DNA from 2 places in the Streptomyces thermocarboxydus genome. Region 1 is predicted to be linked to the other one. Evidence: predicted binding sites of a transcription regulator. Region 1 holds the regulator's gene; the other holds the start of a gene.
The links. The regulator HrcA, encoded in region 1, represses chaperone genes, less so after heat shock. The targets are predictions, from matches to a motif close to TTNGCACTCNGNNNNNCNGAGTGCNAA.
Positions count from the first base shown of each region.

Region 2: a site for HrcA is predicted at 7,227-7,253, ahead of groES (co-chaperone GroES). Genes of this name have one in related genera too.

Region 1 covers NZ_CP058273.1:2,286,621-2,301,445, forward strand. Annotated here, with positions in the region: gene dnaJ (molecular chaperone DnaJ) at 1-884, opposite strand, end outside; gene hrcA (heat-inducible transcriptional repressor HrcA) at 885-1,901, opposite strand; gene AY578_RS10635 (MBL fold metallo-hydrolase) at 2,064-2,792, shown strand; gene AY578_RS10640 (DUF3097 domain-containing protein) at 2,827-3,633, shown strand; gene hemW (radical SAM family heme chaperone HemW) at 3,836-5,068, opposite strand; gene AY578_RS10650 (ATP-binding SpoIIE family protein phosphatase) at 5,121-7,199, opposite strand; gene AY578_RS10655 (NADP-dependent oxidoreductase) at 7,424-8,368, opposite strand; gene AY578_RS10660 (AMP-dependent synthetase/ligase) at 8,476-10,350, opposite strand; gene lepA (translation elongation factor 4) at 10,596-12,464, opposite strand; gene rpsT (30S ribosomal protein S20) at 12,716-12,982, shown strand; gene holA (DNA polymerase III subunit delta) at 13,174-14,163, opposite strand; gene AY578_RS10680 (hypothetical protein) at 14,226-14,471, opposite strand; gene AY578_RS10685 (arylamine N-acetyltransferase family protein) at 14,495-14,825, opposite strand, start outside.
Region 2 covers NZ_CP058273.1:4,302,038-4,316,862, reverse strand. Annotated here, with positions in the region: partial or broken gene AY578_RS20035 (septum formation family protein) at 1-461, shown strand, start outside; gene AY578_RS20030 (hypothetical protein) at 475-1,068, opposite strand; gene AY578_RS20025 (putative T7SS-secreted protein) at 1,252-2,616, shown strand; gene AY578_RS20020 (hypothetical protein) at 2,613-3,368, shown strand; gene AY578_RS20015 (hypothetical protein) at 3,376-3,681, opposite strand; gene AY578_RS20010 (hypothetical protein) at 3,760-4,812, opposite strand; gene groL (chaperonin GroEL) at 4,969-6,594, opposite strand; gene groES (co-chaperone GroES) at 6,772-7,080, opposite strand; gene AY578_RS19995 (polysaccharide deacetylase family protein) at 7,379-8,173, opposite strand; gene AY578_RS19990 (polysaccharide deacetylase family protein) at 8,170-9,042, opposite strand; gene AY578_RS19985 (THUMP-like domain-containing protein) at 9,181-10,356, shown strand; gene AY578_RS19980 (RNA polymerase sigma factor) at 10,392-11,657, opposite strand; gene AY578_RS19975 (YciI family protein) at 11,719-12,075, opposite strand; gene AY578_RS19970 (LCP family protein) at 12,177-13,262, opposite strand; gene AY578_RS19965 (LacI family DNA-binding transcriptional regulator) at 13,359-14,411, opposite strand; gene AY578_RS19960 (GmrSD restriction endonuclease domain-containing protein) at 14,626-14,825, opposite strand, start outside.

The DNA.
Region 1 (14,825 bases):
ACCTCCTCCATGCCGTCCAGCGTCTCCAGCGGCACCTTGGTGCCGAGCGCCGCCGCGGTCATCGGGATGGTGACCGTGCAGTGCAGGTCGTCCCCGCGCCGCTGGAACGTCGGGTGGGGCAGCTCGTGGATCTCCACGTACAGGTCGCCGGCGGGACCGCCGCCGGGGCCGACCTCGCCCTCGCCCGCCAGCTGGATCCGCGTGCCGTTGTCGACGCCGGCCGGGATCTTGACCGTGAGCGTGCGGCGGGAGCGGACCCGGCCGTCGCCCGCGCACTCCGGGCAGGGCGTGGGCACGACCGTGCCGAAGCCCTGGCACTGCGGGCAGGGGCGCGAGGTCATGACCTGGCCCAGGAAGGACCGGGTGACCTGCGAGACCTCACCGCGGCCGCGGCACATGTCGCAGGTCTGGGCGGACGTGCCCGGGGCCGCGCCCTCGCCGTTGCAGGTGTTGCAGACGACGGCCGTGTCGACCTGGATGTCCTTGGTCGTGCCGAAGGCGGCCTCGTCCAGCTCCACCTCGATCCGGATCATCGCGTCCTGGCCGCGGCGGGTGCGCGAGCGCGGTCCGCGCTGCGACGCCGTGCCGAAGAACGCGTCCATGATGTCGGAGAAGTTGCCGAAGCCCCCGGCCCCGAAGCCGCCCGCGCCGCCGGCGCCGCCGGACTGCGAGAGCGGGTCGCCGCCGAGGTCGTAGACCTGCTTCTTCTGCGGGTCCGACAGCACCTCGTAGGCGGCGTTGATCTCCTTGAACCGCTCCTGGGTCTTCGGATCCGGATTGACGTCCGGATGCAGCTCGCGGGCGAGCCGCCGGAAGGCCTTCTTGATCTCTTCCTGCGACGCGTCGCGGCGTACGCCGAGTACGGCGTAGTAGTCCGTGGCCACCTATGACTCCGCCAGGATCTGTCCGACGTACCGTGCCACTGCGCGTACCGCTCCCATCGTTCCGGGGTAGTCCATGCGGGTCGGTCCGACCACGCCGAGCTTGGCGACAGCCTCGCCGCCCGAACCGTAGCCGACCGACACGACGGACGTGGAGTTGAGTCCTTCGTGGGCGTTCTCGTGACCGATTCGTACGGTCACACCCGGATCCTTCGCCTCGCCGAGCAGCTTGAGGAGCACGACCTGCTCCTCGAGCGCCTCCAGGACGGGCCGGATCGTGAGGGGGAAGTCGTGGCCGAAGCGGGTGAGGTTGGCGGTACCGCCGATCATCAGCCGCTCCTCGTTCTCCTCGACGAGCGTCTCCAGGAGAGTGGAGAGCACCGTGGAGACCGTACCGCGGTCGTCGGCCTCGAACGCCTCCGGGAGGTCCTCCACCAGACTCGGCACATCGGTGAACCGGCGGCCCGCGACCCGGCTGTTGAGCCGCGCCCGCAGGTCGGCCAGGGACGCCTCGCCGAACGGCGCCGGGCAGTCGACCATGCGCTGCTCGACCCGGCCGGTGTCGGTGATCAGCACCAGCATCAGCCGCGCCGGGGCGAGGGACAGCAGCTCCACGTGCCGCACCGTCGAACGGGTCAGCGAGGGGTACTGCACCACGGCGACCTGCCGGGTGAGCTGCGCGAGCAGCCGCACCGTGCGGGCCACGACGTCGTCGAGGTCGACGGCGCCCTCGAGGAAGTTCTGGATGGCCCGCCGCTCGGGCGGGCTCATCGGCTTGACGCCGGCCAGCTTGTCGACGAACAGCCGGTAGCCCTTGTCGGTGGGGATGCGCCCGGCGCTGGTGTGCGGCTGGGCGATGAAACCCTCCTCCTCCAGGGCCGCCATGTCGTTGCGCACGGTGGCCGGGGAGACGCCGAGGTTGTGCCGCTCGGTGAGGGCCTTCGACCCGACGGGCTCCTCGGTGCCCACATAGTCCTGGACGATCGCGCGCAACACCTGGAGCCTGCGTTCACTGAGCATCGCGCACACCTCCAGCTGGCTTCCGCCCGGTAACGACTCTGGCACTCTTCGCACGCGAGTGCCAGACTTCCCCGGCCCAGTGTACGGCCGGGGGGCACGGCGTCGGCAAGGCCGGTCCGTGCCGCGGTGCCGGGTGGCGTCGTCCCCGCTAGCGTCCCGGTCATGACCGTGACTTGGGAAGAGTCGGGATGGGAGCAACTGGCGCCGGGGGTCGGGCGGCGCCGGCTGCCGGGGTGGGACTGCACCGCGGGGCTCGTGGTGGGCGCGGACGCCGTCCTGGCCGTCGACGCGGGCTCCTCCCTCGCCGAGGGCGCGCGGTTGCGGAGCGAGGCGCGGGAGCTGACCGGCCGCCGTGTGACGCATCTCGCGCTCACCCATCCCCACTTCGACCATGTCCTCGGTGCCCCCGCGTTCGCGGACGCGGAGGTGTACGGAGCGGTCGGCCTGGACGTGGCGCTCGCCGGACGCGGACGGGACGAGCTACGGGCGGACGCGGTGCGCTGGGGGCTGGACCCGGCGGAGGCCGACGAGGCGGTGGCGGCGCTGGTCCCGCCCCGGCACGCGGTGTCCGGCGAGTGGACGCTGGACCTCGGCGGAGGCCGGCAGGCGCTGCTGGCGGACATCGGCCCCGGCCACACGGCGTACGACCTGGTGGTGCTGGTGGCCGGCGACCCGGAGGTGGTCTTCTGCGGCGACCTGGTGGAGGAGTCGGACGAGCCGCAGGCGGGCCCGGACGCCGTCCCGTCCCGCTGGCCGGACGCCCTGGACCGGCTGCTGCGGCTGGGCGGCGAGGACGCGGTGTACGTCCCCGGCCATGGCGCGGTGGTCGACGCGGCGTTCGTACGGGCCCAACGGGACACGCTGGCGGCCCGGTTCGGCGTGTCGGAGTGATCATCGTGCCGGTGTTGCTCGTATCGTCGGCAGAATGCGCCAGTACTCCGCCGATCTGACCCCTCCGTGGAAGAAGCCGCAGTCCGTCCCCGAGGTGCCGGCCGAGCCGGGCCTCGTGGTGGAGGAGCCCGGCACCGGGTTCTGCGGCGCGGTGATCCGCTGCGAGGCGGGCACGGTGACCCTGGAGGACCGCTTCGGCAAGCACCGGGTGTTCCCGCTGGAGCCGCGGGGGTTCCTGCTGGAGGGCCGCGTGGTGACGCTGGTCCGCCCCGCGTCCGGCCCCTCGCGTCCCACCCGCACGGCGTCCGGCTCGGTCGCCGTCCCCGGCGCGCGGGCGCGGGTCGCCCGCGCCGGGCGCATCTACGTCGAGGGCCGGCACGACGCCGAGCTGGTCGAGAAGGTGTGGGGCGACGACCTGCGGATCGAGGGGGTGGTCGTGGAGTACCTGGAGGGTGTGGACGACCTCCCGTCGATCGTCGAGTCCTTCGCGCCCGGGCCCGACGCGCGGCTGGGGGTGCTGGTGGACCACCTGGTGCCCGGCACGAAGGAGTGGCGGATCGCGCAGGCGGTGACGAGCGAGCACGCGCTGGTGGTGGGGCATCCGTACATCGACATCTGGGAGGCCGTGAAGCCGGCGTCGGTGGGGATCGAGGCGTGGCCTCGGGTGCCGCGGGGGGTGGACTGGAAGACGGGGGTGTGCGGGGCGCTGGGGTGGCGGGTCTCGAACACGGGCGAGGCGTGGAAACGGATCCTGGACTCCGTCCACTCGTACAAGGATCTCGAGCCCCAGCTCCTCGGCCGGGTGGAGGAACTGATCGACTTCGTGACGGCCCCGTCGTAAGAACCGGTTTCCTCGCCCCCGCCGCCCTTTCCCTTCCCGACCCTGGGGGCTGCGCCCCCAGACCCCCCTTGTCGGCCCTGACGGGCCTCGTCCTCAAACGCCGGACAGGCTGACATCATCCCCTCCGGCGTTTGAGGAGCGGGGTCCGGGGCGGAGCCCCGGGTCGGGACGGGAAAGGGCGGCGGGGGCGAGAACCCTTTGGTCAGTCGACCAGGTCGCGGACCACCGCGTCCGCCAGCAGCCGCCCCCGCAGGGTGAGGGCCGCGCGGCCCTCCGCGAAGGGCTCGGGACGGAGCAGGCCGTCAGACAGCGCGCGCCGCGCAGCGGCGAGGCCCTCCTCCCGGAGGAGATCCAACGGGACCCCGTCCCGGAGCCGCAGCTCCAGAAGGATCCGCTCGACCCGCCGGTCCTCCGAGGACAACACCTCCCGCCCCGCCCCCGGCGACCGCCCCTCCGCCAGCGCCGACGCATACGCCCCCGGGTGCTTGACGTTCCACCACCGCACCCCACCGACGTGCGAGTGGGCTCCGGGCCCGGCCCCCCACCAGTCCGCGCCCCGCCAGTACAGCTCGTTGTGCAGGCAACGCCCCGCCTCCGACGTCGCCCAGTTCGACACCTCGTACCAGGAGAACCCCGCCCCCGACAGCATCTCCTCGGCGATCAGGTACCGGTCCGCGTGGACGTCGTCGTCCGTCATCGGCACCTCTCCCCGCCGGATCCGCCGGGCCAGCTGCGTGCCCTCCTCGACGATCAGCGCGTACGCGCTGACATGGTCGGGGCCGGCCCCGATCGCCGCGTCCAGCGAGGCGCGCCAGTCGTCGTCCGACTCCCCCGGCGTGCCGTAGATCAGATCCAGGTTGACGTGGTCGAACCCGGCCGCCCGCGCCTCGGCGACGCACGCCTCGGGCCGGCCGGGGGTGTGCGTGCGGTCGAGAATCCTCAGCACGTGCTGCCGGGCACTCTGCATGCCGAAGGAGATCCGGTTGAAGCCGCCGGCCCGCAGCTCGGCGAGGTAGGCGGGGTCGACGGACTCCGGGTTGGCCTCCGTGGTCACCTCGGCGTCCGGCGCCAGACCGAACTCCTCACGGATCGCGCCCAGCATCCGCACCAGGTCGCCCGCGGCGAGCAGCGTGGGTGTGCCTCCGCCGACGAACACCGTGCGCACCGGCCGCGGGTCGTCGCCGAGCACCTTGCGGGCCAGCCGGATCTCGTCGACGAGGGTCTCGGCGTAGTTGTCGCGGGAGGCGAGCACGCCGCCGGTGCCGCGCAGCTCGGTCGCGGTGTAGGTGTTGAAGTCGCAGTAGCCGCAGCGGGTCGCGCAGTACGGGACGTGCAGGTAGAACCCGAGGGGGCGGTCGGCCGCCCCGGCGAGCGCGGACGCGGGCAGCGCGCCGTCGGCGGGGACGGGCTCGCCGTCGGGGAGTGCGGAAGGCATGTGCTCCATTGTCCCGCACCGCGCGCGATCCCCTTCCGCTCCGTGTACGCCCTTACTCGGCCTGCAGCACCAGCAGGGCCATGTCGTCCGCCGGGGGCCTCGCCCCGAACTCGTGCACGAGCCGGGTGATCCGGTCCGCTATCGCCCCGGCCTCCATCCCGGCGCAGCCCGCCAGCGCCCGGGCCAGCCCGTCCCCGTCGTCGAACTGGCGGGATCCGGAGCGCCGCTCGGTGACCCCGTCGGTGACGCAGAGCAGGGTGTCGCCGGAGTACGTCTCGAAGGTCTCGCTGGTGTACCCGGCGTCCTCGACGACCCCCAGCAGCGTCTGCGGCTGCGCGACGGCCCGTACGGCGCCCTCGGGGTCGAGGAGGAGGGGCAGGGGGTGGCCGGCGGAGGCGAGGGTGCAGCGGACGCCGCCCTCGAAGGGCACCAGCTCGCCGTAGAGGAGGGACAGGAAACGGGTCTGGGGGCCGTCGCCGGGGGCGGTGGGGCGTGCCCCGGCCGCCACCAGCGCGCGGGCCGCCGCGTCCGCCGCCTCCGTGGCGTCGTCGAGGAGGAGCTGGTTCAGCCGGTCGAGGACGTCGGCGACGCGGTAGCCCTCGCGGGCGAGCAGCCGCAGCCAGGGGCGGACCAGGCCGATGACGACGGCCGCCTCGGGGCCCTTGCCCTGGACGTCGCCGACGGCGAAGCACCAGCGTCCGTGACCGGCCGGGAAGAGGTCGTAGAAGTCGCCGCTGGGGCCGCCCTTGTCGCACGGTTCGTGGACGAGGGCGCTGCGCACGCCGGGGATCTCGGCGACGGCGCCGGGCAGCAGGCCACGCTGGAGCACGGCGCTGATGGTGGCCTGGCGGGCGTACTGCCGGGCCGCCCCGATGGCGAGCGCGACCCGCCGCCCCAGGTCCTCCACGAGCCCGGTGATCTCGTCGGGAAAGCGGTCGATGCCGCCGCGCCCGATCACCAGGGTGCCGAGCGGGCGTCCCCCGGCGACGAGCCGGTAGGCGAGCGCGGCCCCGGGCGGCTCGAGGGCGGGCCCTTCGGCGTCACCGGACGGCGGCCCGTCGAGGTACCCGGACGCGGCGGACGCCGGCCCGTCGACGTCCCCGCCCTCCACCACACCGGCCCCCGGCCACGGATACCGCACCGGCCCCGTGCCCAGCGGGTCGTCGGACTGGGGCGGCGGTGTGCGTTCGAGGGCCCGGCTCAGCTCCTCCACCAGATGCTCGCCGGCGTGCCAGACGCGGGCGAGGCGGCCACCCGCGCCGGGCCGGCCGCCGTGCGCGGTGGCCTCGTCCTCCAGCCACACCGCGCACCAGTCGGCGAGCCGGGGCACGATCAGCTGGCCGGTGAGGGAGGCGACCAGGTCCTCGTCCAGCTGCCCGGCGAGCAGGTCGGACGCCTCGGCGAGGAAGGACAGCGCGCCCCGGCCCAGCCAGGCGGCGTCGCGTCCGGGGCGGCGGGCCAGCCAGTCGTCGCCGTAGGAGGCGGCCCGCCAGGCGTCCCGGGAGCCTTCACGCGGGCCGTCGCGGGGTCCGGTGTGCCCGCGCGCGGCGAGGGGATCGAGCGGGTCGCCGGAGAGCACGGCGGCGGCTCGCAGGTCACGCGCGGGGGCGCGCTCCCCGGCGTACGCGGCGGGCGGGTCGGCGGGCGCCTCCTCTCGTGTCGGCAGCCGCGCCCACACGGTCTTGCTGCCGGCGCGGTAGGTGACGCCCCAGGACTCGGCGAGCGCGGCGACCAGGCGCAGGCCGCGCCCGTACTCGGGGATGTCGTGCGCCGGCGCCTCCTCGGCGTCGTCGCGCGGCGCGCGGGAGGGGTGCCGGTCGGCGACCTCGACGACGAGCGCTCCGGTGCCCTCCTCCAGCCTGCAGGTCAGGTGGACGTCCGTGCCGGCGTGCACGACCGCGTTGGTGACCAGCTCGCTGGCGACCAGGGCGGCGTCGTCGCCGACGCGGCCGGTGAGGAGGTCGGCGCCGACCGCCGTGGACTGCGCCCACTCCGTGAGCGCCTTGCGCAGCAGCGCGCGTGCGGAGCCCGGCGCGAGGGGGCTTCCGGACAGCGTCGCCTCCACCCGCGTGCACCCCCGCACGTCGGAGGCGCACGAGGTGGTCTCCCGTTGGGTCGGAATGGCCCGCATGGGCAGCTCCCCGGGCAGTTCGTACGAAGAGAACTCGATCGCTTGCCGACAGGGTGACAGAACGGACCCGCCCATAAGCGCGGAGTCACGAAAGTGGACCGCCTGCCGGGGGAACAGTGCTACCCGTTCGGTCAACAGCGGCACCGCGACCGCTCGTTTCCGGTCATCGCGGAACGAGAAGTGCCGGGCCCGCGCCACCCGGCGCGGGCCCGGACGACAGGGCCTCAGGAGAAGTCGAGGACCAGACGCCCGCGCAGACCGCCAGCCGCCAGCAGGCGGTGCGCCTCGGCCGCGTCGGAGGCGGGCAGCACCTTGGCGACGCGCAGGGACAGCACGCCCTGCTCGGCCTGGAGCCGCAGGGCGTCCAGCAGGGCCGTGTCGCCGCGGACGCCCGCCACGAAGACCGGGGCCACCGTGACGCCGCCTTCGGCGGGGCCCTGCCAGCCGCGCAGGGCGACGAGGGTGCCGCCGTCCGCGACCGCGGGGACGGCCTCCTCGCGCTGGTCGGAGCCGTCCACCAGCCCGGCCACGCCGTCGGGCACGAGCTCGCGGACGCGCGTGGCGACGTCCTTGCCCCGGTCGACGACGTGGTCGGCACCGAAGCCGCGCACCAGGTCGCGGTCGTGCGGGGCGGCGTCGGCGACGACGGTCAGGCCGTCGGCCTTGGCGAGTTCGATCGCGTAACCGCCGACGGCGCCCGCCGCGCCGGTCACGGCGACGGTGGCGCCCCGCGGCAGCGCGAGGGTGTCGAGGGCCAGCCGGGCGGTGGCGGCGTTCATCAGGAGGGTGGACGCCTCGGCGTGGTCCGTCCCGGCGGGTGCGGGGACGACGGACTCCGCGGGCACGACGATCTGTTCGGCGTAGGCGCCGCCCTGCGGGCGGGTGGGCATCACGAGCGCGACGACCCGTTGTCCCACGCTCAGCCGGCCGTCGGCGCCGGGGCCGAGCTGGTCGATCACGCCGGCCGCGTCCATGCCGGGCAGGTACGGGCCCGGGACGTCCGTCATGCGGGTGGCGTAGGCGCCGGCGCGGAACAGGGCGTCGGTGGGGTTCACGGCCGCGGCGTGCACCCGGATGCGGACCTCGCCGGGTCCGGCCTCGGGGGTGGGGAGCTCCAGCTCCCGCAGAACGTCGGGACCGCCGAACGTCGTTGATCCGATTGCCTTCATGGCGAGAGGCAACCGCGCCGGCCCGCGATCGATTCCCAAAACCGGCGGCAAAAAGCGGAAGGACCGCGTCGGCCGGGAAGGCGTGCGCCCTCCCGGCCGACGGTCCGTCACTTCTCGATCGTGCCCTCGTACATCTCCTCGATGAGGTGCTTGTACTCGCGCTCCACCACCGGGCGCTTGAGCTTCAGGCTCGGGGTGATCTCGCCGTGCTCCACGTCCAGGTCGCGCGGCAGCAGGCGGAACTTCTTGATGGTCTGCCAGCGCTGCAGACCCTCGTTGAGCTGCTTGACGTACCCGTCGACCATCTCGACCGTGGCCGGGGCGGCGACGATGTCCGCGTAGGACTTGCCCTCCATGCCGTTCTCGGCCGCCCAGGCGGTGATGGACGGCTCGTCGAGGGCGATGAGGGCGGTGCAGTAGTTCCGGTCGGCGCCGTGCACCAGGATGTTGGAGACGTACGGGCAGACCGCCTTGAACTGGCCCTCGACCTCGGCCGGCGCGATGTACTTGCCGCCGGACGTCTTGATCAGGTCCTTCTTGCGGTCGGTGATGCGCAGATAGCCGTCGGCGGACAGCTCGCCGATGTCGCCGGTGTGGAACCAGCCGTCCTCCTCCAGGACCTCGGCGGTCTTGTCGGGGAGGTTGTGGTAGCCCTGCATGATGCCGGGGCCGCGCAGCAGGATCTCGCCGTCGTCGGCGATACGGACCTCGGTGCCGGGCAGCGGCTTGCCGACGGTGCCGGTGCGGTAGGCCTCGCCGGGGTTCACGAAGGACGCCGCGGAGGACTCGGTGAGGCCGTAGCCCTCCAGGATGTGGATGCCGGCGCCGGAGAAGAAGTAGCCGATCTCCGGCGCGAGGGCTGCGGAGCCGGAGACGCAGGCGCGCAGCCGGCCGCCGAACGCCTCGCGGATCTTGGCGTAGACGAGCTTGTCGGCGAGGGCGTGCTTGGCGCGCAGTCCGGCCGGGGCGGTCGCGGCGCCGGTGCGGCGGAAGTTGTCCTGGGTGACCTTGGCGTACTCACGGGCGACGCCCGCGGCCCACTGGAAGATCTTGTACTTCGCGCCCCCGCCGGCTTTCGCCTTGGCGGCGACGCCGTTGTAGACCTTCTCGAAGATCCGGGGGACGGCGGCCATGTAGGTCGGCTGGACCACCGGCAGATTCTCGATGATCTTGTCGACGCGGCCGTCGACCGCGGTGACGTGGCCGACCTCGATCTGGCCGGAGGTGAGCACCTTGCCGAAGACGTGCGCCAGCGGCAGCCACAGGTACTGCACGTCGTCACCGGTGACCAGGCCGGTCGCGGCGATCGCCTTGGCCATGTACGACCAGTTGTCGTGCGGCAGACGCACGCCCTTGGGGCGGCCGGTGGTGCCGGAGGTGTAGATGAGGGTGGCGAGCTGGTCCTTGGTGAGGGCCGCGACCCGCTCCTTGATCAGCTCGGGCTCCTTCTGGAGGCGGGCGGCGCCGCGCTTCTCCAGCTCGGCCAGGGTGATCACGAAGTCGTCGGTGTCGACGCCCTCGGGGTCGACCACCACCACGTGGGTCAGCTCGGCCAGCTCGCCGCGCTTCTCGACGGCCTTGACGGCCTGCTCGGCGTTCTCCGCGACCAGGACCCGGCTCTGCGAGTCGGAGAGGATGTACGCGGACTCCTCGGCGTTGGTCTGCGGGTAGATCGTGGTGGTGGCGGCGCCGGCGCAGAGGATGCCGAGGTCGGTGAGGATCCACTCGACGCGGGTGGAGGAGGCGAGGGCGACCCGCTGCTCCGGCTGCACACCCAGTTCGATCAGGCCGGCCGCGATCGCGTGGACGCGCTCTGCGGCCTCGGCCCAGGTCAGCGACTTCCAGTCGTCCGGCCCCTCGCCGGAGGCTGGTGGGACCGGATAGCGGTAGGCCTCGGCGTCCGGTGTGGCCGCCACACGCTCCAGGAAGAGGGTCGCCACGCTCGGCGGACGGTTCTCGATCAGTGTCTGTGTGTCGCTCACGACATCCTCCGGGGCCCGCGACGGTGCGGCTGGCTCAGTGCGGCTGGGGTTTCCTCGCAACGTTGTTTAACTCGCGAGTAACTATCGAGCACGGACAGAGTAAAGGCCGACCGGCCACTGCGTAAGGGGCCACGGCCTGTAACTTCACACAGACAGTCACGTGAGGGACGCGGGAGGCCCGCCGCACCGACGTGCGACGGGCCCCGATTCGCCCGGTTTGCGGAGTGACCGCCGGTAACCCGCGGCTACTTCTTGGCCTTGCCCGATCCCGCGTTCTCGTCGCTGGAGAGGACGGCGATGAATGCCTCCTGCGGAACCTCCACGGAACCCACCATCTTCATCCGCTTCTTGCCTTCCTTCTGCTTCTCCAGCAGCTTCCGCTTACGGGAGATGTCACCGCCGTAGCACTTGGCGAGGACGTCCTTGCGGATGGCGCGGATGGTCTCGCGGGCGATCACCCGGGAGCCGATGGCCGCCTGCACGGGCACCTCGAACGCCTGCCGCGGGATCAGCTCCTTCAGCTTGGCGACGAGCCGCACGCCGTACGCGTACGCCTGGTCCTTGTGGGTGATCGCGGAGAACGCGTCCACCTTGTCGCCGTGCAGCAGGATGTCCACCTTGACCAGGCTGGACGTCTGCTCGCCCGTGGGCTCGTAGTCGAGGGAGGCGTAGCCGCGGGTCTTGGACTTCAGCTGGTCGAAGAAGTCGAAGACGATCTCGGCGAGCGGCAGGGTGTAGCGGATCTCCACCCGGTCCTCGGAGAGGTAGTCCATGCCGAGCAGGACGCCGCGCCGGGCCTGGCACAGCTCCATGATCGAGCCGATGAACTCGCTGGGCGCGAGGATCGTGGCCCGCACGACGGGCTCGTAGACTTCGCTGATCTTGCCCTCGGGGAACTCGCTCGGGTTGGTGACGGTGTGCTCGCTGCCGTCCTCCATGACCACGCGGTAGACCACGTTGGGCGCGGTGGCGATCAGGTCGAGGCCGAACTCGCGCTCCAGCCGCTCGCGGATCACGTCCAGGTGCAGCAGGCCGAGGAAGCCGACGCGGAAGCCGAAGCCGAGCGCGGCGGAGGTCTCCGGCTCGTACACCAGGGCGGCGTCGTTGAGCTGGAGCTTGTCGAGGGCCTCGCGCAGCTCCGGGTAGTCCGAGCCGTCCAGCGGGTAGAGCCCGGAGAACACCATCGGCTTGGGGTCCTTGTAGCCGCCGAGGGGCTCGGTGGCGCCCTTGGACTGGCTGGTGACGGTGTCACCGACCTTCGACTGGCGGACGTCCTTCACACCGGTGATCAGATAGCCCACCTCGCCGACGCCGAGACCGTCGGCCGGCAGCATCTCGGGCGAGTTGGTGCCGATCTCCAGCAGCTCGTGGGTGGCGCCGGTGGACATCATCTTGATGCGCTCGCGCTTGTTGAGCTGACCGTCGATGACACGGACGTAGGTGACGACGCCGCGGTAGGAGTCGTAGACCGAGTCGAAGATCATCGCGCGGGCGGGGGCGTCCGCGACGCCCACCGGGGCGGGCACGTCGGCGACCACGCGGTCCAGCAGCGCCTCGACGCCGAGACCGGTCTTCGCGGAAACCTTCAGCACGTCGTCCGGGTCGCAGCCGACCAGGTTCGCCAGCTCCTCGGCGAACTTCTCCGGCTGCGCGGCCGGCAGGTCGATCTTGTTCAGCACCGGGATGATCGTGAGGTCGTTCTCCATCGCCAGGTACAGGTTGGCGAGGGTCTGCGCCTCGATGCCCTGGGCGGCGTCGACCAGGAGGATGGTCCCCTCGCACGCGGCGAGCGACCGGGAGACCTCGTACGTGAAGTCGACGTGCCCCGGGGTGTCGATCATGTTGAGGATGTGCGTCTTGCTCTTGTCGTGGGTCGGGGCCCACGGCAGACGCACCGCCTGGGACTTGATCGTGATGCCGCGCTCGCGCTCGATGTCCATGCGGTCGAGGTACTGAGCGCGCATCTGCCGCTGCTCGACCACACCGGTCAGCTGGAGCATCCGGTCGGCGAGCGTGGACTTGCCGTGGTCGATGTGCGCGATGATGCAGAAATTGCGGATCAGCGCCGGGTCGGTACGGCTCGGCTCGGGCACATGGCTAGGGATCGCGGGCACGCAGGGTCCTGATTCTTGAGGCGTCCGCATACGTGTGCTTGTCCGTCTGCGGTCTCGGGTCGGATCGATACGTAGCTTCCATGGTCCCACGGGTGGCGACCTGGGACGGGTTTGGGCCACGGAATGGCCCGCTGGTAGTGTGGGGGGCTGTGTCTCATGCCCTCTCAGCGCGAGGCACACCCCAAGAAATCACCCGGTGCGAAGCCGTGCGTCAGCGTACGGCCCGTGCCAGAACCTGTAGAGGCTCATTCGTGGCGAACATCAAGTCCCAGATCAAGCGGAACAAGACCAACGAGAAGGCCCGGCTGCGCAACAAGGCCGTCAAGTCCTCTCTGAAGACCGCGATCCGCAAGGCCCGCGAGGCCGCCGCCGCGGGTGACGCCGAGAAGGCCACCGAGTACCAGCGCGCCGCTGCGCGCCAGCTCGACAAGGCCGTCTCGAAGGGCGTCATCCACAAGAACCAGGCCGCCAACAAGAAGTCGGCGCTGGCTCGCAAGGTCGCGTCCGTCAAGGGCTGAACCACCCTGATCTGACCGTCGGCGGGACCCGGGCGGGCCCTCTCTCATCCGCCCCCGGCCGACACCCCCGAGCCCGTACGCGGCCTGCGTTCGCCACGCGGGTACGGGCTCGAAAGCTTCATCCGGAGGCCCCGTCCCCCGCCCTTCCCCAGGGCGGGAGGCGGGGCCTTCGGCATGCACGCCTACGGGGACTACGCCCGGCCGCGGGAGCGGGCCGCGCGGGCGATGGTGACGACCGCCTTCTCCAGGGCGTACTCCGGGTCGTCCCCGCCGCCCTTCACCCCCGCGTCCGCCTCGGCGACCGCGCGCAGCGCCACGGCGACGCCGTCCGGCGTCCAGCCGCGCATCTGCTGGCGCACGCGGTCGATCTTCCACGGGGGCATGCCCAGCTCGCGCGCCAGGTCGGCGGGGCGGCCGCCGCGCGCCGAGGACAGCTTGCCGATGGCGCGGACGCCCTGCGCGAGCGCGCTGGTGATCAGCACGGGGGCCACGCCCGTCGACAGCGACCAGCGCAGCGCCTCCAGGGCCTCCGCCGTGCGACCCTCGACCGCGCGGTCGGCGACCGTGAAGCTCGACGCCTCGGCCCGCCCGGTGTAGTAGCGGCCGACGACCGCCTCGTCGATGGTGCCCTCGACGTCCGCGACCAGCTGCGTCACCGCGGAGGCCAGCTCGCGCAGGTCGCTGCCGATGGCGTCGACGAGCGCCTGGCACGCCTCGGGCGTCGCCGAACGCCCCGCCGTCCGGAACTCGCCGCGCACGAACGCCAGCCGGTCCGCCGGCTTGGTCATCTTCGGGCAGGCCACCTCGCGCGCGCCCGCCTTGCGCGCCGCGTCCAGCAGCCCCTTGCCCTTCGCGCCGCCCGCGTGCAGCAGCACGAGGGTGATCTCCTCGGCGGGCGAGGACAGGTACGTCTTGACGTCCTTGACGGTGTCGGCCGACAGGTCCTGCGCGTTGCGCACGACGACGACCTTGCGCTCGGCGAACAGCGAGGGGCTGACCAGCTCGGCGAGGGTGCCCGGCTGGAGCTGGTCCGGGGTCAGGTCGCGTACGTCCGTGTCGGCGTCGGAGGCCTTCGCGGCCGCCACCACCTCCCGCACGGCGCGGTCGAGCAGCAGCTCCTCCTGGCCCACGGCGAGCGTCACGGGGGCGAGAGGGTCGTCGGATGCGTTCTTCCTGGCCATCGCCGACAAGCATCCCACGGGCCACCGACAACCCCGCCCGGCCGTTCACGCGGCAGCCGCGCCTACGGCTCCTCGCGCCAGCCGTCCCACCCGGCGACGAACTCGTTCAGCTCGCCGGGGTCCAGCCGGCCCGCCTCGTCCCGCAGCAGGACGAGCCACTGCGCGTCCTCCGCGTCGTCCTCCCCCGCGAGGGCGTCCCGCACGAGCCGCGGCTCCTCGTCCACGCCGAAGCGCTCCTCCAGCGCCTCGGCCACCTCCTCGGCCGCGTCCCGGTCGGGCAGCACCAGCACATGTCGCACATCACTCACACGGCTCATTGTCCGGTACGGGATCAGCCGTCCGTCCCGCCGCCCCGCACCGCGGGCACCGCGTCGAGCGTGATCCCGAACTCACCCCGGTAGACGCTGAGCACCTCCGCGTCCGACCCGGCATCCCGCTCCTGCCGTGTGCCGTCCGGGGCCGTGAGCGTCAGCCGGCGGCCGCCGAGCGTGATCCGGCCGCCGTCGTCGGTGACCCTGGAGCACACCAGCGACCGGGTGAAGTGGGAGTGCGGCGAGGTGCGGTGCCACCAGGCTCCCGCCGTGAAGTCGGCGAGCGCCCTGGGCCGTGTCTCCAGCCGGTACACCGGCCGCCCGTCGCGCAGCACGTCCAGGTCCGCCGCG
Region 2 (14,825 bases), 2.0 Mb from region 1:
CCGGCGACCGCGCCGTGAGCTGCACGTACACCGTGGAGAAGGGCACCTTCAAGGGCTCGCTGAACACCGCGAAGTCCTTCGAGCCCGACCAGCTCACCTTTCTGAAGGGGTCGAACGCCGTCTACGAGGCGATGTGGGCCCACCAGCCCGTGTCGGACGACGTCGAGGCCGCCCTGAAGGACTACAAGGCGCAGGCCAAGGCCGTCGCGGCCGCACTCGACACGCACGTCGAGGGACTCGCCGGCATCGACGGCACCGAGGCCGGCAAGCTCCGGACGACGCTCACCAAGGCGGCCGAGCAGTGGGAGAAGGCCGCGAACGCCCCCGACGCCGACGCCTTCTACCTCGCCTACGACCGGGCGTTCACCCTCATCGACCCGAACAAGACGGTCCCCGCCCGCGAGGAGCTGGGCCTCGCCACCACCGTCCCGGCCGACGACGCGGAGGTCTGGGCGGGCTGAGGGCCGGCCCGGTTCACGCCGGCGGCCAGACGATGCCCGCCTCCTCGAGGACGCGGCCGTACCTGCGGCGCCGGCGCCGGGCGATCAGCAGGCCCAGCCCCCACAGGACGGCGAAGAACAGCCAGACGCCCGCGCACACCAGCAGCGCGCCCCCGGAGAAGCCGGTCTGGGACAGCGGGATCAGCATGACCAGCGGCAGGACCAGCAGCAGGATCAGCCCGCGCCGCCGGTGCGTGCGGCTGTGGTCGACCATGATGCGGGCGTGGAGGAGGTCCACCTCGCGTCGCGCCTCCGGCAGCGGTTCCAGGCGGCGCCCGCCGGGACGCATGCCCGGCAGCGGACCGCCGTTCAAGGCGTCCGGGTGGAGCGCGGCGGTGCGCGCCGCCCGCTCCGCCGCGTCCGGCATCCTCCGGAACGCGAAGTACGGGTTCGGGCTGCCCTTGGGCGAGAGCGGCGACAGCCCGGCGTACCGGTAGCCGTACTGCTCGACGACGTACGCGAACGCCGCGAACTGCCGCCACGACCGCTGGGTGTGACGGACGTCGTACCGCTCGGCGCCGCGCGCGCCCTCCCGCAGCAGCGCCTTGAGCTGCGCCTGCAGCAGCATCTCGCCTCCTGGTCGGTCCCGGGCCGTCGTGCCGCGCCGCTATGTCGTGAACGCGTGACGATGTGACGTCGGCGGTGGCGCGTCCGTGCGCCGCACGGATAGCTTCCTATCACCTGATCGGACCGGTTCCCCAGCTCGGGACCGGTCCGGCGCACGACGGCACAGCTCAAGGGGGACGTCCCAGTGGGTTCTTCCAAGTACCCCACTCTCGGTTTCGACCCGGCACCGGGGGACCTGGAAACGGTCCGGCTGATGGTCAAGGCGATCGGCCGGGTCAACCGGGAGAGCGGTACCGCGCAGACCCAGCTGGGCCGGATCGGCACGTCCGACGGGATCTGGGACGGCAAGGCCGCCGACACCTTCGTCAAGTCCGTCGACAAGATCCCGCCCTACCTGAAGCGCGCGCTCGACTCCCTCGGCTCCGCCCACCGGGCGCTGGCCGCCTGGGAGACCAGCCTCGACCGGTTCCAGACGCGGGCCCGCGCCCTGGAGGAGGAGGCCGTCGCCGCGGCGAAGAAGGTGAGCGCCGCCAAGGGCGCCCTGGACGGCCTGCCGGACGACACCTCCGGGATGTCGGACGAGGAGAAGGAGAAGCACGACAAGTCCGCGAAGGACAAGCGACGCGCGTACGAGACGGCCGACGGTGAGCTGGAGGCCGTGCGGAGCCGCGCCCGCACGCTGCACTCCGAGTACGTCACCGCGGCGGACACCACGGCCCGCGCCCTGAAGGACGCGGCGGACGACGCCCCGCCCGAGCCCGGCTGGTTCGACGACCTCGTCGACGGTCTCACCGAGTTCCTCTCCGACGCGTGGGACACGATCACCGACCCCGACTTCTGGAAGCTCGTCGGCGACCTCCTCGCCGACATCGCCATGGTCATCGGTGTGGTGTGCCTGGTCGCGATGCTGCTCGGCACCGGTGTGGGCGCGCTCGGCCTCATCGGTTTCCTCGTCGGCCTGGGCGCGCTGGCCGCGCACGGCGCCGCCATGGCCGGCGGGGCCGAGGGCGTCACCTGGGAGACCCTCGCCTGGGACGCGCTCGGCGTGGTCGCGGGCGGGGTGGGCCTGGCCGGGGCCAAGCTCGCTCAGGGAGGACGGCTGCTGGTGCAGTCCGGCAGGTCGCTGCGGGCGGCAGAGGGCTTCATGGCGACACTCGGCAAGATCGGGTCCGGCGGCTGGGGCAACATCGCGAAGATCCCCAGCGGCATGGCCAACTCGATGCGCGGTCTCGCCATGGCGGGCCGCGGCTGGGTGCATGTCGCCACCGGGACGGCACTGGACTTCACCGGCACCGTCACCGGGGTCGGCCTCGCCGCCGGCTCCAACGCCAACGACAGCCGCTGGACGGACGGCGACTGGAACGTCTCGGACATCCCCGTCGTCGGCCCGATCGCCGGCTTCGCCGCCTACGAGCCGCCGGACGACGAGCCCGCCACCCTGGCGCCGGGCCCCCTGGGCACCCGGTTCGACCCGGCCGGCACGCTCACCTCGGCCGGCGACAGCTTCAGCAGGCATCTGGGCCAGTCGGACCTCGGGACCGCCGCATGACGCGGAGCCCCGTCGAGGCGGCGGACGGCCGGCAGGTGCCCTACGCGTTCCGCTGCACGGTTCCCGACGAGTTCGTGCGGCTTCCCGACCCCGGCGCCGTCGACGGCTGGTACGAGTCGCTGGTCCGGCTGGTCCCCGACGCCGACGAGACGCACCTGGCCGCGGTCGCGCAGCAGCTGCGCGCCGCCCTGCCGGGGCTGTCCCGGGGCGGGGAGGAGACGGTCGACATGACCGCGCTGTGCCTGGGCACCGAGGACGTCGGGGGCGAGGAGCGCCTGTCGATGGGGCTGCTGGCGGTGACCGTCCGGCCGAGCGGACACCGCGACCGGCTGCTGACCGCCGAGGGCGTCTACCGGGCCAAGGAGCGGCGGTTCTTCTCCGGGGAGAGCGACCTGCGTGAGCTGGACTTCCCCCTGGGCAAGGGGGTGCAGGGCCGCCAGGACATGGTGCTGGCGGCCAAGCTGCCCTGCGGCCCGGGGGTGATGTCGACGTCGCTGCGGATGGTCACCCTGCCGTCCCGCCTGATCGCCGAGGCCGGCCTCGGCGACCTCGCCGCCGGGGAGGACGTACGCCCGCAGCTCCCCATGGCGACGCTGCAGCTGGTCGTTCCCGCCCCGCGCGACTACTGCGTGTACGTGACGATCTCGACGCCGTCGGTGTTCCTGCTCGACTCCTACAGTGCGCGGCTGGCCCGCATCGGGCGCACCTTCAGCTTCGACGGGCCGGACGAGCCAGGTCAGGCCACGGGCTGACGAGGACTCACGTGCCGCCCTCGGCACGCTTCTTGCGCAGCTCCTCCGACAGCTTCCCGTCGAGTCCGAGGAACTCGTCGGACGCCTTCCGCGCGAACTTCGACACGCCCTTGGTCAGCTTCGCCAGTTCCCCGAAGCCGTAGTCCCAGGATTCGGCGAAGTCGTCGCAGGCCGACTCCAGACCGCTGTGGCCGATCTGGCGGGCGTCGGCGTGCTTCAGCTCCTTGGACGCCGACTTCATCTGGCCGCCGCTGCTCTCCAGCGTGCCGGCCATCCACAGGACCTCGTCACTGGCGAACCTCAGGAACGACACCTCTCGCCCTCCACTCCTCGACCGCCGGTCCGGACATGATGCCCCAGCCGCACGGATCCGGCGGGGGCGGTGTCCCGGCTAGTCACCGCCCCCGCCGCCGTCTCCCCCGCCGCCGTCCCCGCCGTCCCAGCCGCCGCCCCCGCCTCCGTCTCCGGCGTCGCCTCCGTCGTTGCCCCAGCCGTCGTTGCCGCCGGGTTCGTTGTCGTCGCGGCCCCGGCCGAGGTTGCTGAACCAGGGCTGGTCCCAGCCGTCGCCGGTGTCGCGGTGGTGGCGGGCCGGGCGGAAGCGGGCCAGGCCTGTCGCGTCGCCGAGGCCGAAGGAGACCGCGACCGCGTGGGCCATGACCGCGTCCAGCGGGTCGGGGCTCTCGTGGCGGACCTCGGCCAGCGGCAGCAGCAGGGTGCCGGGGGCCGGTGCGGATCTTCGCGGCGGGCGGATCAGCAGGGCGACCGGCGTGTCGCCGCGGAACAGCCGGGAGGCCTCCGGGTCCGCGCGACGCAGGGTCCACTGCCGGTCGGGGAGCCCGATCTCCACCGTGCTCCTCGACTTGCGGAACCTCTTGCGCAGGACCAGACGGGCCACGGCGTCCCCCACGGTCAGCACCAGACCGGTGCCACCGTCGCCGTGGCCGAGGAAGCCGTACGGCGCCCGCAGGCGCACGGCGGGAGCGTGCGGGCCCCAGACGTCGACGCGGACCTGGCGGCGGTCCACGGCCACCGCGACCGGACCGGCGGGGCCGTGCGCGTAGCGGCGGGCGATCCACAGCGGGACGCCCTCCTGCTGCGCTCGCGCGGCGAGGGCGGCGACCTGCTCAGGGCCGCCGCAGCGGCGTACCGCGAGCTCGCCCAGCGCGCGGGCGAAGGCGGACGCCTGACGCACCTTCAGGGGGACGCAGCTGCCGGTCGCCCGGGTCACGGGGACCGGTGCGGCGCCTTCGGGGAGGGACGCCAGGGGGCGTTCGGCGCCTCCGCCGCCCAGCCAGGCGCCCCGCAGGAACGCGTCGGCGACGGCGGCGAGGTTCAGCTCCTCCAGCGGGGTCGTCCGGCCGCCCCTGCGCAGTCCGCTCTCGCCGAGGTGCACGGTGCGCGCGAGGGGGTTGCGGGAGCGTTCCCCGTACAGCACCTGGTCCATCGCCGTCCCCCTCCCGCCGCGGCCGTCGTCTGCTGAGAGTGCGGACCGGCGGGGTGCGGTTCCATGGTCCTGGTGAGGTACGGCGAAGGCCCGGCGCCGCCGTCCTCGTGGACGGGGCGCCGGGCCTGCGTTCCAGGCTCTGGCGGCCTCAGGCCGTCAGTGGGCGTGCCCGTGGCCGTGGCCGGCGGCGGCCGGCTCTTCCTCTTCCTTCTTCTCGACGACCAGGGTCTCGGTCGTCAGCAGCAGGGAGGCGATGGAGGCGGCGTTCTCCAGGGCGGAGCGGGTGACCTTGACCGGGTCGATGACGCCGGCCTTGATCAGGTCGCCGTACTCGCCGGTGGCGGCGTTGAAGCCCTGGCCCTTCTCGAGCTCGGCGACCTTCGAGGTGATGACGTAGCCCTCGAGGCCGGCGTTCTCGGCGATCCAGCGCAGCGGCTCGACGGCGGCCTTGCGGACCACGGAGACACCGGTGGCCTCGTCGCCGGTCTTGCCGAGGTTGCCCTCGAGGACCTTGACGGCGTGGACCAGCGCGGAGCCACCACCGGAGACGATGCCCTCCTCGACCGCGGCGCGGGTCGCGGAGATGGCGTCCTCCAGACGGTGCTTCTTCTCCTTCAGCTCCACCTCGGTGGCGGCGCCGACCTTGATCACGCACACGCCGCCGGCCAGCTTCGCGAGGCGCTCCTGGAGCTTCTCGCGGTCCCAGTCGGAGTCCGTGGCCTCGATCTCGGCCTTGATCTGGGCGACGCGGCCCTCCACGTCCTCCTTCTTGCCGGCGCCGTCGACGATCGTGGTGTCGTCCTTGGTGACGGTGACGCGTCGGGCGGAGCCGAGCACGTCCAGGCCGACCTGGTCGAGCTTGAGGCCGACCTCCTCGGAGACGACCGTGGCGCCGGTGAGGACGGCCATGTCCTGCAGCATCGCCTTGCGGCGGTCACCGAAGCCGGGCGCCTTGACGGCGACGGCGTTGAAGGTGCCGCGGATCTTGTTGACCACCAGGGTCGACAGGGCCTCGCCCTCGACGTCCTCGGCGATGATCAGCAGCGGCTTGGAGGCGTTGGCCTGGATGATCTTCTCCAGCAGCGGCAGCAGGTCCGCGATGGCGGAGATCTTGCCCTGCGTGATGAGGATCTGCGGCTCGTCGAGGACGGCCTCCATGCGCTCCTGGTCCGTCACGAAGTACGGCGACAGGTAGCCCTTGTCGAAGGCCATGCCCTCGGTGAAGTCCAGCTCCAGACCGAAGGTGTTGGACTCCTCGACGGTGATGACACCGTCCTTGCCGACCTTGTCCATCGCCTCGGCGATGAGTTCGCCGACCTGCTGGTCCTGGGCGGACAGCGCGGCGACGGCGGCGATGTCGGACTTCTCGTCGATCGGGCGCGCGGTGGCGAGGAGGTCCTCGGACACGGCGGCGACCGCGGCGTCGATGCCCTTCTTCAGGGCGGCCGGGGAGGCGCCGGCGGCGACGTTCTTCAGGCCCTCGCGGACCAGGGCCTGGGCCAGCACGGTGGCGGTGGTGGTGCCGTCACCCGCGATGTCGTTGGTCTTGGTCGCCACCTCCTTCACCAGCTGCGCGCCGAGGTTCTCGTACGGGTCCTCGATCTCCACCTCGCGGGCGATCGTGACACCGTCGTTGGTGATGGTGGGGGCGCCGAACTTCTTGTCGATGACGACGTTGCGGCCCTTGGGGCCGATCGTCACCTTGACCGTGTCGGCAAGCTTGTTGACGCCGCGCTCGAGGGCGCGACGGGCGTCCTCGTCGAACTTCAGGATCTTCGCCATGGCAGCGGGAGCCCTCTCGGAAATCTAGATGAAATCACTGCGCCCCTGGGCCGCCCGGCTCCTTGTCGGATGCTGGGGCCAGGGGCGCAGTGTTCGAGCAGAAGTACTTGCTACGAGGTCGAGTTCTCCGGGGGCAGGCCCCGGGGTCCCCTTACGTCTCGACTACTTCTCGACGATTTACTTCTCGACGATCGCGAGGACGTCGCGGGCCGAGAGGACGAGGTACTCCTCGCCGTTGTACTTGACCTCGGTGCCGCCGTACTTGCTGTACAGAACGACGTCGCCGACCTTCACGTCGAGCTCGACGCGCTTGCCGTCCTCGAAGCGGCCCGGACCGATGGCCAGGACGACGCCCTCCTGGGGCTTCTCCTTCGCGGTGTCCGGAATGACCAGGCCCGAAGCCGTGGTCTGCTCGGCGTCGAGCGGCTGGACCACGATGCGGTCCTCGAGCGGCTTGATGGCAACCTTGGAGCTGGCGGTCGTCACGATCCGACCTCCCCCTTCGGAGATCTCACGGGGTTAACTGTCTGAGGTGGCGACCAGGTCGATCCGTCGTCGCGGGTGCCGGACCTGCCCGTCGCTTTTTTGGCACTCTCCAGGGGGGAGTGCCAGACCCGAGACTATGACCGCGATTAGCACTCGGTCAAGCGGAGTGCCAATTGCCGTGCGGCGCGTCGGGGGGTGGGGGTGTTTTTCGGGGCGCGGTTGCGCGGTGGGCGGTGTTGCTCGGAACGCCCGGGGCGCTGCGCCCCGGACCCCCGCCGTCGGCCTGACGGCCTCGTCTTCAAGCGCCGGACGGGCTGGGAGCGGCCGCGGACGGGCCGGGAGCGGCCGGGCGCGTACGGCCAGGGAGGTACTCCTCCAGCCTGCCCACCCTCAAGTCCCGCTCCTCCAGTTCCGTCAGGAGCCTCGTCGTGCGTTCCGCCAGGGACAAAGGCGGGGCCTCGCCCGACGGTACGGAGACGATGTCGCCGGGGCGCAGGTGGCGGGGGCCATGCGTGTACGTGAGGTGGCCGTCGGGTTCCAGGGTCACGCGCCACAGGACCACCGCGGCGATGCCGCACTCGGCGGCGGCGCGGAGGGTCGCGGTGTCGTGGCGGCCGTAGGGCGGTCGGAAGAGGCGGGCGCGGACGCCGAAGCGGGCGGCGAGTTTGCGCTGCTGGCCGCAGATCTGGGCGCGCTGGGCGGCGAGGGGCAGGCCGGGCAGGGCCGGGTGGTCGAGGGTGTGGTTCTGGAGGTTCGCGCCGACCGCGCGCAGGCGGGCGAAATGGCCGTACCCGGGGCCGATCACGCTGTCGGTGAGGAACATGCTGACCGGCAGCCCGCGCTCGCGCACCAGGTCGATGAAGCGGGGGTCGCGTTCGGCGCCGTCGTCGTAGGTGAGGAAGACGACCGGGTCGTCGGTGGTGACGTGGTCGACGACCGGAGGGAGCGGCGCCGGGGCGACGGCGGTGGCCGGTCCGCCGGCGCGGGAGGAGAGATGTCCCGCGCCCGACGGGGCCGCGCATCCCGCGGTGGTGGCGAGCAGCAGGGCGAGGGCCGCCGGGAGGGGGCCCGGAGTGCCGCGCCGGCGCCTCACAGGTAGTCCTCCAGCCTGGCCACGGCGTATCCCTCGGCCGTCACCTTGTCGAGGAAGCGGCGGATCATGTCCCGCATGGTGCCGTCCCAGTCCTCGCGGCCCCGGAAGTGGGACAGCACGATGTCGCCGGGATGGATCTTCCGGTCCCACTCGCGGTACTCCCAGTGGTCGACGAAGACCTCCTCGTTCCACAGCGGGACGTGGGTGATGCCGCAGCTCTTCGCGGTGCGCAGGGTCGCCTTGTTGTAGTTCCCGTAGGGCGGGCGGAAGAGGACCGGGCGGGTGCCGTAGCGCTTCTCGACGACGTCCTGCATGCCGCAGATCTCGCGCTCCTGCTCGGCGCGGGACAGGCCCGGCAGGTACGGGTGGTGGAGGGTGTGGTTGTGCAGGGCCACGCCGCGTTTCTGCATGTCCTTGAAGTAGCCGTAGTTCTCCTCGGCGAGGTAGTCGCTGAGGAACGCGCTGTACGGCACCTTCAGTTCGGTCATCATCCGCAGGAACTCGGGGTCCTTCTCGGCGCCGTCGTCGATGGTGAGGAAGACGACCTTCTCCTTCACCGGGACGGTGGTGAAGACCGGGGGGAGGCCGAGGCGTTCGTGGCCGTCGACCTCGAAGCCGTCGCGGGTGGTGATGTGCGGCTTCTTTGCCGGAGGCGGCGGGGCGGTCAGCGGGACCTTCTTCAGGCCCCAGCGTTTCGCCGCGGCGGCGCGTGCGGCCTGCGCGGCGCGCAGCTTGTCGGCGTAGGAGTCGAGGGCGCGCGCCGGGGGCGCCTGGAGGGGCTGGCCGCCCGCCGGTTCGACCGCGTCGCCGTCCCTGCCGCAGCCCGAGGCCAGGGCGGCGAGCGCGAGGGCGGCGAGACCGGTCCGCACCCCCAGCCGCCGCCTCCGCTTCTTATCGTTTTGTCCTACTAGTCGCATGGAGTCGGATCCTCGCAGCCGCCCGGCCCGCGCCCGGCCCGACACCGCGGCCGGAGGCGCACGGTCCTCCGACTGGCCCACAATGACCCGGTGAACGACCTCGCCCCGCTCCTCACCCCCGAAGGCCGCGCCCTCCTCGACGAGGTGCGCGACACCGACCCCGCGCAGGAACTCGCCGTCGCGACCCGGCTGCGCCGCGACCACCCCGCCGAGCTGGTCTCGGCGGCGCTCGGCCAGGCACGGCTGCGGCAGCGGGCGATGGCGAAGTTCGGGGCGGAGGACGCGGCGCGGATGTTCTTCACCCCGAACGGGGTGGAGCAGTCGACCCGGCGCAGCGTCGCCGCGTACCGGGCGGAGCGGCTGCGGGCGGCGGGCGTGCGGTCGGTCGCCGACCTGTGCTGCGGGATCGGCGGCGACGCGATCGCGCTGGCGCGGGCCGGGATCCGGGTCCTGGCCGTCGACCGGGACCCGCAGACGGCCGCGGCCGCCCGTGCCAACGCGGAGGCGCTCGGCCTCGCCGGCCTGATCGAGGTGCGCGAGGCGGACGTGACGGAGGTCGACACGTCCGGCTACGACGCGGTGTTCGTGGACCCGGCCCGGCGCTCGTCGAAACGCGGCCGGATCTTCGACCCGGAGGCGTACTCGCCGCCCCTGTCCTGGGCGGTGGGGGCCGCGCTGAAGGCGCCCAAGGCCGCCGCGCTGAAGATCGCGCCGGGCGTCCCGCACGAGGCGGTCCCGGCCGAGGCCGAGGCGGAGTGGATCTCCGACGGCGGGGACGTGAAGGAGGCGGTCCTGTGGTTCGGCACCGCGCCCGGCACGGTCCGCGCGACCCTGCTCCCGGGCCCGCGCACCCTGGTCTCCCGCGGCCTGCCCGACCCCGAGGTCCGCCCCGTCGGCCGCTACCTGTACGAACCCGACGGCGCCGTCATCCGCTCCCACCTGGTGGCCGAGGCCGCCGAACCCCTCGACGGCGGCCTGATCGACCCGACCATCGCCTACATCACCGCGGACACCCTGACCCCGACCCCGTACGCCACGGCGTACGAGATCACCGACCAGCTCCCCTTCAACGTCAAGAAGCTGAAGGCGCTGCTCAGGGAGCGCGAGGTGGGCGTCCTGACGGTCAAGAAGCGCGGCTCGGCGGTCGAACCGGAGGAACTCCGCCGCAAGGCCCTCCCGAAGCCGCACGGCACGTCATCGGTCACGGTCTTCCTGACGCGGGTGGCCGGCGCACCGACGATGCTGCTGGGGCATCCGGTGCGCTGATCAGCCCCTCCCCGAAAAAGCCGGGCCGCGCCCCCTCAACCCCCCACGCCCTCCGCCCGCCCCCGCAACATCTGCCGCTCCCGCGCGTTCCCCGTCAGCTCCGCCGCCCTCAGGAACTCCTCCCGCGCCTCTTCCCGACGCCCCAGCCGGGCCAGCAGGTCGCCCCGCACACTCGGCAGCAAGTGGTACTCACGCAGCGCCGGTTCCGCCGACAACGCGTCCACCAGTGGCAGCGCCGCCTCCGGGCCCTCCGCCATGGAGACGGCGACCGCGCGGTTGAGCTCGACCACCGGGGACGGGGTGCGGGCGGCGAGCAGGGCGTAGAGGGCGGCGATGCGGCGCCAGTCCGTCTCCTCGTAGCGGTACGCGTGTGCGTGGCAGGCGGCGATGGCCGCCTGGAGGACGTACGGGCCCGGGGGGCCGGAGGCGACCGCGTCGGCGCGGGCGAGGGCGGTGGCGCCGCGGGCGATGAGCAGGCGGTTCCAGCGGGCGCGGTTCTGGTCGGCGAGCAGCACCGGCTCGCCGTCGGGGCCGGTGCGGGCGGCGGTCCGGGACGCCTGGAACTCCAGCAGGGCCGTCAGCCCGTGCACCTCGGGCTCCTTCGGCATCAGCCCGGACAGCACCCGGGCCAGCCGCAGCGCGTCCTCGCACAGCGTGGGCCGCAGCCAGTCGCCGCCGGCGGTGGCCGCGTAGCCTTCGTTGAAAATCAGGTAGATGACGTCGAGGACCGAGCCGAGGCGGGCCTCGCGGTCGGGTCCGTACGGCACCTCGAAGGCGACGTTCTTCCTGGCCAGCGTGCGCTTGGCGCGGACGATCCGCTGCGCCACGGTCGCCTCGGGCACGAGGAACGCGCGGGCGATCTCGGCCGTGGTCAGCCCGCCGAGCAGCCGGAGCGTGAGGGCGGTGCGCGCCTCGGCGGACAGGGCGGGATGGCAGGCGGTGAAGACGAGCCGCAGCAGGTCGTCGTCGATGTCGTCCGGGTCGGCGGGCGGCTCGGGCGGGGTCGTCACCAGGTCGGCGTCCCGGCCGATCTCGGCGAGCTTGCGGGCGTACGTCTCCCGGCGGCGCACCAGGTCGACGGCGCGGTGCCGGGCGGTGGCGGTGAGCCAGGCGCCCGGGTTGTCCGGCACCCCGTCCCGCGGCCACTGCTCCAGGGCCGCGACCAGGGCGTCCTGCGCGAGTTCCTCCGCGATGCCGACGTCACGGACGACCCGGGCCACCGCGGCGACCACCCGCGGGAACTCCATGCGGAAGACCGTCTCGACGGCCCCGTCCGGTCCGGCGGTGGGCTGTGGTGTCACAGCCCACCATCAGACACCCGTACGGCGGCCGGGCCAAGTGCGGCCCGCGAGGCCGGCCCGGTCAGCCCTCCTCGATCTCCCGGACCTCGCAGGTCACCGTCCAGTGCGGCTCGTGCACCTTCAGGAACCGCTTGGTCCACTCGATCGCCTCGGCCTTGTCCTTGGCCTGGAGGAGGGCGTACCCGCCGATGACCTCCTTGGTCTCGGTGAACGGCCCGTCCGTCACGGACAGCTGTCCGCCCTCGTAGTGGACCCTGGATCCCTGGGCGGTCGGGGTCAGTCCGGCGGTGTCCAGCAGGACGCCGTTCTTGGTCATCTCCTCGATCAGCTCGCCCATCCGCTGCATCAGCTCGGGGCTGGGTCCGCCCTCGGGGGCGTTGTTCTCGTCGATGCGGATGAGGGAGAGATAGCGCGGCATGTCGGCTCCTCGGGGTGTGCGGGCCGGGTCCTTCCCGGCCTCTCACCTTTGCGTCGAACGGCGCGGACGGAAATCGACACCCGGAAGAAAAAATTCTCGCCTCACTTCAGCGAGGCCCACAGCTTCCCCGCCTCCGGCTCGTCCGGCACCACCCGGTTGGGGTCGGAGGGGGCCGGCAGCACCGGCATGGTCACAGTGGTGATCCGGTCGGCGGTCAGGCCGTCCAGGCTGCCCGCGAAGGACGCCAGTTCGCCGAGGGAGTCCAGACCGGTGTCGGTGGTGAGGCTTTCGGTGACGGCGTCGGCGACCCCGAACAGCGCGGCCGGGTTCGTCAGCAGATCCCGCTCGCCGATCTGCCGGACCAGCGCCTTCACCAGGTCCTGCTGAAGCGTGATCCGGTTCAGGTCGCTGCCGTCGCCGACGTCGTACCGGGTGCGGGCGAGCGCGAGGGCCTGTTCGCCGTCCAGGTGGTGGGTGCCCGCGTCGAGCGTGAGGTGGCTGCGGTCGTCGTCGATGTCCTCGCGGGTGGTGACGGTGACCCCGCCGAGCGCGTCGACCAGGCGTGCGAACCCGGCGAAGTCGATCTCGACGTAGTGATCCATACGCACACCGGTGAGCGCCTCGACGGTCTTCACCGCGCACACCGGACCGCCCACCTCGTAGGCCGTGTTGAACATGACCCCGGACGCCGGCGTCGTCGCGCCCCCGTCCTCCAGCGGGCAGGACGGCCGGTCGACGAGGGTGTCGCGGGGGATGCTGACCACCGTCGCGGAGGTCCGCCCGGCGTCGAGGTGCACGACCATCGCGGTGTCGGACCGCGCGCCGCCCTCCGGCCCGCCGCCCAGCTCCCGGTTCTCCGCTCCGGTGCGCGAGTCGGAGCCGAGCACCAGCGCGTTCAGCGCCCCGGACGGCAGCGGCGAGGCGTCCCCGTACGTCGACGGGGCAGGGGTGGCCGTGGCACGGGCGGGGCGGTCGTCGCCCAGGGCCTGGTCGATGTCGACGCCCCGGATGTTCCCGTCCAGCCGCAGATACGCCCAGGCCGCCGCGCCCGCGCCGAGCACGAGCAGCCCGGCCAGCACACCCCCGACGGCCTTCAGCGTGCGTCTCCTCCGCCGGCCGGGCGGTATGTCCGCGCCCCCGGCGTCCCCCGTGCCGTTGTCCCCGCTTGCCCCCCGATGTCCCGTCACAGACGGGAACTTACGTCCGAATCATGACGGGAGGCGTTCCCCGGACGTCTTTCTCGCGAAATTCTCAGATTCGCGACGACCTGCCCGCCGGAGAGCTCAGCGCCCCGCCGGTGCCGCCGTACTGCTCCGCACCACCAGGCTGGTCGCCAGCTCCACGCGCGTCGCCGACGCCGAGTCCTCGCCCTTGCCGAGGTCGAGCACCAGCTTGGCCGCCGCCTCCGCCATCTCCGTCAGCGGCTGCCGTACGGTCGTCAGCGGCGGGCCGACCCAGCGGGCCACCGGCAGGTCGTCGAAGCCGACCACGCTCAGGTCCTCCGGAATCCGCAGCCCCAGTTCGCGCGCGGCCTCGTACAGCCCGAGCGCCTGGAGGTCGTTGCCGGCGAACACGGCGGTGGGCCGGTCCTCGCGGCGCAGCAGGGCGAGCCCCTGCCGGTAGCCGGCGTCGTGGTGGAAGTCGCCGGACACGATCAGGGACGGGTCCACCGGCAGCCCGGCGGTCTCCAGGGCCGCCCGGTAGCCGTCGACGCGGGCGCGGCTGCACATCATCCGAGAGGGTCCGCTGATCGCACCGATCCGGGTGTGCCCCAGCTCGATCAGGTGCCGGGTCGCGGCGAGCCCGCCCTGCCAGTTGGTCGCGCCGATGGAGGGCACGTCGGTGCCCGGGTCGCCGGCCGGGTCCATCACCACGAACGGGATGGAACGGCTGGTCAGCAGCGCGCGCCCGGACTCGTCGAGGCCGGACAGCACCAGGATCACGCCGTGCGGGCGGCGGGCGGCGACCTGATCGGCCCAGGTGCGGCCGGGTGTGAGCCGCCCCGCGCTCTCGGACAGCACGACACTCAGCCCCGCGTCCCGGGCGACGTTCTCCACGCCCCGGATGACCTCCATCGCCCAGGCGCTCTCCAGCTCGTGGAAGACCAGGTCGATCAGCGGCGAACGGCTGGCCTCGGCGCGGCGGCGCCGGTAGCCGTGGGTGCGCAGCAGCTCCTCGACCCGGGAACGGGTGCCGGGGGCGACGTCGGCGCGGCCGTTGAGCACCTTCGAAACAGTCGGCGCGGAGACACCCGCCTCGCGGGCGATCTCGGCGAGCGTCGCGGTCTGCGTGCTGCGCCCGTGGGTCCGGGTGTCAGCGGGCTGCGGGGAAGTCATGGCGGCGATCGTATCTCCGCGAGCTCACATGGCGAACCCTCCAGACGGTCCTACGCCTTCGGAACATTCGAGTTCGACATCGAAATGTTCGCTGAATCCAGGCGCATGAGGGTCTGGCTGGGCTTTAAGGGAACCGTCGCACCCAGGACACGCTCGTCGCCCTGAGAGTCAGGGCGTGGCCCCCACCAAGGGGGCCACGGGCATGAGCCAACCCTCAGACGAGTCCCTTCTCCAGCGCCTCACGCCTGACCTCGACGAGTCGCACCTCTCGGCCGCCGATCCGGGCGCGCCAGAAGTTCCATCCGGGGCACGCTTTTGTCTGGAGGACGAACTCCCCGGCTGCGGACAGGGACCCGAAGCTCTCGCCGGAGGCCACCTGAATACGGCCGTCGTCGAGCACCTGGGCATAAAACT